Regions from separate parts of the Acetomicrobium thermoterrenum DSM 13490 genome, predicted to be linked through region 1. Evidence: riboswitches for the same ligand, from Rfam matches in the RefSeq annotation. Region 1 holds a riboswitch; the other holds the start of a gene.
What was found. A riboswitch is a leader RNA that binds a small molecule or an ion and turns the genes downstream of it on or off. The one in region 1 is predicted to bind molybdenum cofactor.
Positions count from the first base shown of each region.

Region 1 (3,421 bases):
GAGGCGTTTTGCGACGTAACGGAAGAGCCTTTATATATAATTTGGCCTTCGCTCGGCTCATCTAAGAATGCCAAAATTCTGAGCAATGTCGTCTTACCGCTCCCGTTCGGGCCGACCAGGCCGTAAATCTTACCCCCTTCCATAGCCAAACGATCTACAGAGAGAGCGCATCTGTCGTTGTAAAAACGTTTAACATCTCTTAACTCATAAAGCATGTCTGTTCACCTTGTCTGCCTTCTTCGCTTAGCATATGATAGTGTGCTGTTGACTATAAAGGCTATCAACAGCAAGATCATCCCCAAGGCTATCCCCATGGCAAATTGACCCTTGTTTGTTTCAAATGCCATTGCCGTGGTAATTGTTCTCGTTCTCCATTTTATGTTTCCGCCTAACATTGTAGCAGCACCAACCTCAGATATAACGCGTCCATATGCGGTAATTGCTGCCATAAGCATCCCATATCTCGCCTCCCACATGATGTCAAATAACAGCCTTTTTCCGCTGGACCCTAGCGTTAAAAGGGTGTCCCTTACCGACAAATCCAGCTCTTCGATGGATTGTGCCGAAAGGGCAATCACAATAGGCAGGGCCAGGACCACTTCGCCCACTATAACGCCTTTAAGAGTAAAAAGCAGATTCATACCGCCCAATGGTCCGCGATTCGAGATAAAGGCATACACCCATAGTCCGACCAATACTGTGGGAAGGGCAAGCAATGCATCGAAAACGGATCTAAAAAACCGTCTGCCTGGAAAATCGAAGTAACCCAACAAAAAACCCAAAGGAAGACCTATAACCAGAGAAATTATTATCGCAGCGGTAGAAGCCCTCAATGTAGCGGAGACGGCGGAATATACCTCTTCATCTCCTTTTAAAAGCAACACAAAGGCTTCCGCTATTCCAGAAAGGATATATTCCATGATGTTACCTCCCTCGAAAGTTGCGATGCTCAAAAAAATATTATATACACAAATATAAAAAAACAATAAGCCGCCACAGGGGGATGCGGCGGCTTATATGGGGGATTGGAGCATCTATATAAAACTTAAAGAGCGCAGGATGTCATTAATTAGCCCCAGAAGCAGTATTTGCGTTCGGGAAGAAAAGTTGTTTGCCCATGAGCCTGAAATCGGCTATTGCTTGCTGGGCTTTTGGAGAAACAATCCATTCAATAAACTTCTTTGCCAAATCGTATTTGACATTGGGGCAATTCTCAGGATTTACCGCAATTACACTATATTGATTCATCAAGAAAGGATCCCCTTCGGATAGAATGACGAGTGGAGGATTCCCTTCGTGGTTAGCTTCATATCTAATGTAGGTGCCTCTGTCGGTTAGCGTATAGCCTCCCTTTTCGGCGGCTACGTTAATCGTCACTAACATACCTTGACCTGTCTGCACATACCATTCTTCTTTGTCAGGAATAGCCAAACCCGCCTGCACCCAAATAAATTTCTCCTTTGCATGAGTGCCCGATTCATCGGCTCTGCTGACAAATACACCCTTCTTTTCGGCAATCTTCTTTAATGCTTCAGTAGAAGACAACCCCTTTATACCAGCCGGATCATCCTCTGGGCCAATTATCACAAAGTCATTGTACATTACTTGAGTCCTATCAACTCCGTATCCGGCTTCTATAAATTTCTCCTCAGAATCAGGATCGTGAACCAGCAGAACATCTACATCGCAATTTTCTCCCAACTTTAAAGCCTTCCCAGTACCCGTAGCCGTCCATTGAAGAGTTATTCCCGTATCTTCTTTGAACATCGGTGCAAGATAATCGAGAAGACCGGTATCGTCGGTACTTGTTGTAGTTGCCATTAAAAGGACGTCTTCTGCTTCTGCGAACCCTCGCCCAAGAGAAAAAATCAGCAATATAGCTACAAAAACAATCAGCAACCGCGAGGTCAACCTTTTCATGTCCATGACAATTCCTCCCTTGCTTAATTTTTTCACAAAAAATTAGTCCCCTCCCACCGGGAAAAGGACTAATGTTCTTTCTCCTCCTTTCCGAGCGGGAGGCCCTTTCGTTTCCGAAAAGACCCTATCGGCCAACGTTCATAGGCCACATAGACCCTTAGAATCGTTGACTCGGAGGTCGCACTATTATCTAAATTATATTATTGCCTTACTGACATTGTTAATAATACTAAACATAAAAATAAATGTCAACAAAGGTCATTCCCATACCCTTATTACTGCTTTCACCGATGGTTTAGAGAGATAACTGGTCACGATAAATACGACAAATGTTACGACAAAAGTAGGCACGATAGGATGTAACCCGTGAAGCAAAAAGGCATATTTGCTCAATGCAATAAATAGGATTACGCCGGTTATCATGGAGGCCAGAGCTCCTGAAGCAGTTGCGCGTTTCCAATAAAGGCCCATCACAATCGGCCAGAAAAATACGGCCTCAAGCCCCCCAAAGGCAAAAAGATTAATCCACACTATCAGGCTTGGAGGCTTAAAGGCCACGAGAAATACCGTTACTCCTATGATGGTCGTAATTAAAAGGCTGATGCGCCTGATCTTTTTGTCGTCATGTGCAGCGTCAGGATTAATATAGCCAACGTACAGATCATTTATAATTGCTGCCGAGGCCAATATAAGTTGAGAATCTACCGTGGACATAATGGATGCCATGGGCCCCGCTAAAAAGATCCCGGCAAAAATCGGAGGAAGGACTTCGACCGTTAAAGTCGGTATAACGGAATCGACTGCTTCTATGTTGGGCAGTACCGCCCTCCCCAAGGCGCCAGCCAGATGCATGCCCAGCATTAGAAAACCGGTCACGAATGTGCCAATTACTATTGCCCTATGCATGGATTTGGAATCTTTATAACCAATACACCTGACAGCGGTGTGAGGTAAGCCAATTATTCCAAAGCACACCAATATCCAAAAAGATAAGATGAAAGGCTTTGTGATAAATCCGTCGACCCCGAAAGGCGTCAATAAATCCGGGTTTATCTCCATCAATTTGGCGCTTATGGCATTCATCCCGCCTGCTGCCTTTGTAATTCCAAACACCAACGCCAAAGTCCCCAACATCATGACAATGCCCTGAAAGGCATCTGTCAATACCACGGCCCTAAATCCTCCTATTACCGTATAAAATATTACGGTAATGGCAAATATAGCGAGACCTACCTCGTAAGGAAGGCCTATAGCTTCAAACAACCTGGCGCCTCCTATGAATTGTGCGACAATAGCTGCAGTGAAAAATAATAACAAACTGATTGATGCCATAATCACTATTGGTGTGCTTTCATATCTGGCTCTCAGGAAATCGTTAATTGTTATAGCATTAATCTTACGCGCAACAATAGCAAACTTTTTGCCCAAAAAGCCAAGAGTAAGATATGCCGTTGGAACTTGAATCATCGCAAGCAACACCCAGCCCAGCCCCATCTTATAG
Region 1 is NZ_FNPD01000004.1:116,036-119,456, forward strand. It holds gene BLU12_RS04550 (ATP-binding cassette domain-containing protein) at 1-215, opposite strand, end outside; gene BLU12_RS04555 (ABC transporter permease) at 222-920, opposite strand; gene BLU12_RS04560 (substrate-binding domain-containing protein) at 1,066-1,926, opposite strand; molybdenum cofactor riboswitch at 1,988-2,109, opposite strand; gene panF (sodium/pantothenate symporter) at 2,179-3,421, opposite strand, start outside.

Region 2 (3,421 bases), on a different contig from region 1:
AACGCCCACGCCATGCTTTATCTTATCGGTTGACAGAGCGGCAGCTTGCTTTTTAGCCTCTTCGTAAAGTGGCCGTATATGGGTGACCATGGCCTGGAGAGGATAAACTTCCGGCCTTTGACCGCTCGGTAAGGTATCGCCAGGCTGGATTAAGTTCTTCTCGCGAAAATCCAAGGGGTCCATGCCGACCTTTTCAGCCAACATGTCTATGGCAAGCTCTCCTCCAAAGTAGGTTTGCGGTCCGCCGTAACATCTAAAGGCCGTGCACCATTTGTGGTTGGTAAAGACAGTGTAACCGCATCCGCGGATATTGTTTACTCTATATGAGGCAAGCATGAACTGTCCGCCCTTGTTGGTTAAGTCTTGGCTGGATTCGGAATATGGTCCATGGTCTACGTACCAGGTATGCTCTAAGCCTACCAGCTTGCCATTTTCGTCAGCTCCAACCCGAATTTTCATCAAAAAGGGCGACCTCTTGGGCGTGCGAACGATGTGCTCTTTCATGTCAAGCCTCATATAAACGGGTCTTCCCGTGGCAATTACGCAGGCGCCAATTAAGTGTTCGTTCGTGGGGCCGACCTTGTAGCCGAATGTGGCACCCATGTTATTTTGTATGACGCGTATCTTTGAAGGCGGCAATCCCAGACCGCGGGCTATCATGAGTTGATGGCGATACACGCAGATGCTTTTAGTCTGAAGCGTCAGACGACCTTCTTCGTCGAAATAGCCAAATCCGCAATCGGTCTCTATCGTCAAATGAGGTTGCCTCGAACTGTAAAATTCGTCTTCTACTACGTAGGGAGCTTTGTCTAAGTCTTCCTTTGGATCGTTGCCCTTCTTTATGGGCCTCTTGTTGAATACGTTAGGTATTCCGTCTATATCGGGTATATCCTCATGCACCTTTACTGCCCCAGGTGCCATGGCGTCTTTGACGTTTAAAAGCGCTGGGAGTTCTTCGATTTCTACCTTCACGGCATCGGCGGCGGCCCTTGCGTGCTCTTCCGTGTCGGCGCAAACTATGGCGACTGCCTCTCCCCACTGGCGGATCTTATCTCCTTCCTCTACGAGGATTCGACGTTCCCAGCCGTTGGTCGTGGCGGTCTTAGATCCCACCTGACCCCTTATTCTGTTCGTGCCCTTGTTTGCGTAGATGTCTTTTGCCGTCACGACCTTATATACACCGGGCATTTTTTCGGCCTCGAGGAAATCTATCTTTTTGACTATGGCATGGTGAGTTTCAGGGCATACGCAGGCGGCAAAAAGCGTCTCGTCAGGCAGCTTTAACGCTATGTCGTCACCGAAGTCCCATGTGCCGGTTGCCTTATATACCGCGCTTGGCCTCGGGTAATGGCTTCCCCATATTTTTCCATCTCGCGTCAGTTCCGAGAAATCCGTCATCTCCTCTTCGCCTCGCAAGACTTTAGTGGCAAGCATGACGGCATCTACGATCTGAACATAACCTGTGCATCTGCAGGCGTTTCGGTTCTTCTGAAACCAATCGCGCACCTCTTCGCGGGTTGGATTTGGGTTTTCGTCGAGCAAGGCTTTGGAGCTCATGATAAATCCCGGCGTGCAAAAACCGCACTGTATAGCTCCCGTCTTTACGTAAGCCCACTGAAGCGCGTGAAGCTTGTCGGGCCTTCCTAAGCCTTCAATGGTGAGAATTTCAGCGTCTTCCGGCACCTTATCCCATCTTACGATGCAGGAACGCACGAGCTTGCCGTTCATTATAACCTCGCATGCTCCGCATTGTCCCGATCCGCATCCAAGCTTTGTTCCCGTTAGCCCGAGTTGTTTTCGAATTATGTTGACCAGCATTGCGTCAGGTGAGGCAACTACGTGGTGGGGACATCCGTTGACCTTGATGCTTTTTCTCAAATACTGTTTCATGGTTTCCCTCCTCGTTTTTTCGAACGCCCTAAAGCTCAAATATGGCAAACTTCGACCCAAGTAACCTCCTTTCTTTAAATCAACTAATTTGCCATACCAGCCTTAAAGCATCTATCTAACGCTAAAGGAGGTTAAAAAAGCTGCCTCGCTTAAAGGAGGCAGCTTTTTGCTAAAGACAACTTACGATAGACGTAAGCTTTCTTTAACATTTCCTCCTTTCCAAACATGGGAGGCATCCTCGTTTCCAAAGATACCCATTGGCCAGAAACCATGGATCTCATGAAGGATCTTTAGGTTAAATGGCTCGGAGTTATTTGTATATTTTATACACGCAATCGTAACATCAATAAACATTTTATTCAAGATAGTTTATTAATTAAAAAGAAAATTTTTACCTATTACAATAACAATAAATGCAACATTGTTGCAAAATATGGCCGATTATGAAAGTTTCGCAAGATACATGAGCAGCTTAAAAATATAATACGAAAAGGAGCCTTACAGGAATGAAGTGTCAATGAAGGAATTGGCATTTTTCGTAGTATTTTACTTCAATTACTATAATCGTTAAATAGGTAAAATTATATAAGTTTTATAATATTATTCATCGCGAAGCCTGAGCAATCTCTCTGCGTGGACTACAGCTTCTTTTATTTCGCTAGTACCCGACAACATCCTCGCAATTTCCTGCACCCTTTCCTCTTCGTTTAACTCTTTAACGTAAGATTCCTCCCCCTCCTTTGTTACCCGAAAATGCTGGTCCGCAAGGGATGCGATGGTAGCCTCATGGGTTATGAGTATAATCTGGCATTTAGTCGAAAGCTCCTTAAGCTTAAGGCCGGCCAACAGAGCAGCCTTGCCTCCCAACCCGGCTTCCACTTCATCGACTATCAACAATTTGGGCAGGGTTTCCTCCGGTAATGCCATTTGCAGTGCCAACAAAATTCGACTCAATTCCCCTCCTGAGGCTATTTTGGAAATAGGTGACGGCACATTGCCGTTTGCCTCTATCATAAAACTGATCGATTCCGCTCCGCTGGATCGAACCTTCTTCAATTCCTCAACTTTGATCGTAAGCACAGTAGTCTCCATTCCAAGATCCTTTAAATGAGAATTGACGGCTTCTTCCAATTCCCTCGCTATTTTAATTCGAGAAGCGCGTAGATCAAGCGCGTGCTGGCTCACATCTTTTTTTAATTTACTTAGCTCGTCTTTTAATCTTTCCAGTTCGACGAGGCTTTCGGATAACCAGGATATTTCCTTTTGGGCGGTATTGTAATATTCTACAAGCTCTTCAATAGATGAGGCTTTAGCAATACGCTTGCACTTTCTAAGCTTTCCGAGTTTTGTCTCCAATTCTTCTTCTTTGTGCTGCAACTCTTCGATTGTTGGGGTGTTTTCGAGAACTTCTTGTATCTTATGAGTCAATTGTTGCAGGCTTATTAAAAGATTTTGAACAGTACGATCTATTTCTTCCGAATTCAAGATCGCTTTAAGCCTCCCTGAAATACTTTCCACCTCGCCCTCCAAA
Region 2 is NZ_FNPD01000003.1:225,312-228,732, forward strand. It holds gene BLU12_RS03955 (molybdopterin-dependent aldehyde oxidoreductase) at 1-1,890, opposite strand, end outside; molybdenum cofactor riboswitch at 2,087-2,212, opposite strand; gene BLU12_RS03960 (DNA repair protein RecN) at 2,491-3,421, opposite strand, start outside.
Region 2: it holds a riboswitch for molybdenum cofactor, as region 1 does, so the genes downstream of both, BLU12_RS03955 (molybdopterin-dependent aldehyde oxidoreductase) here and BLU12_RS04560 (substrate-binding domain-containing protein) in region 1, are expected to answer to the same signal.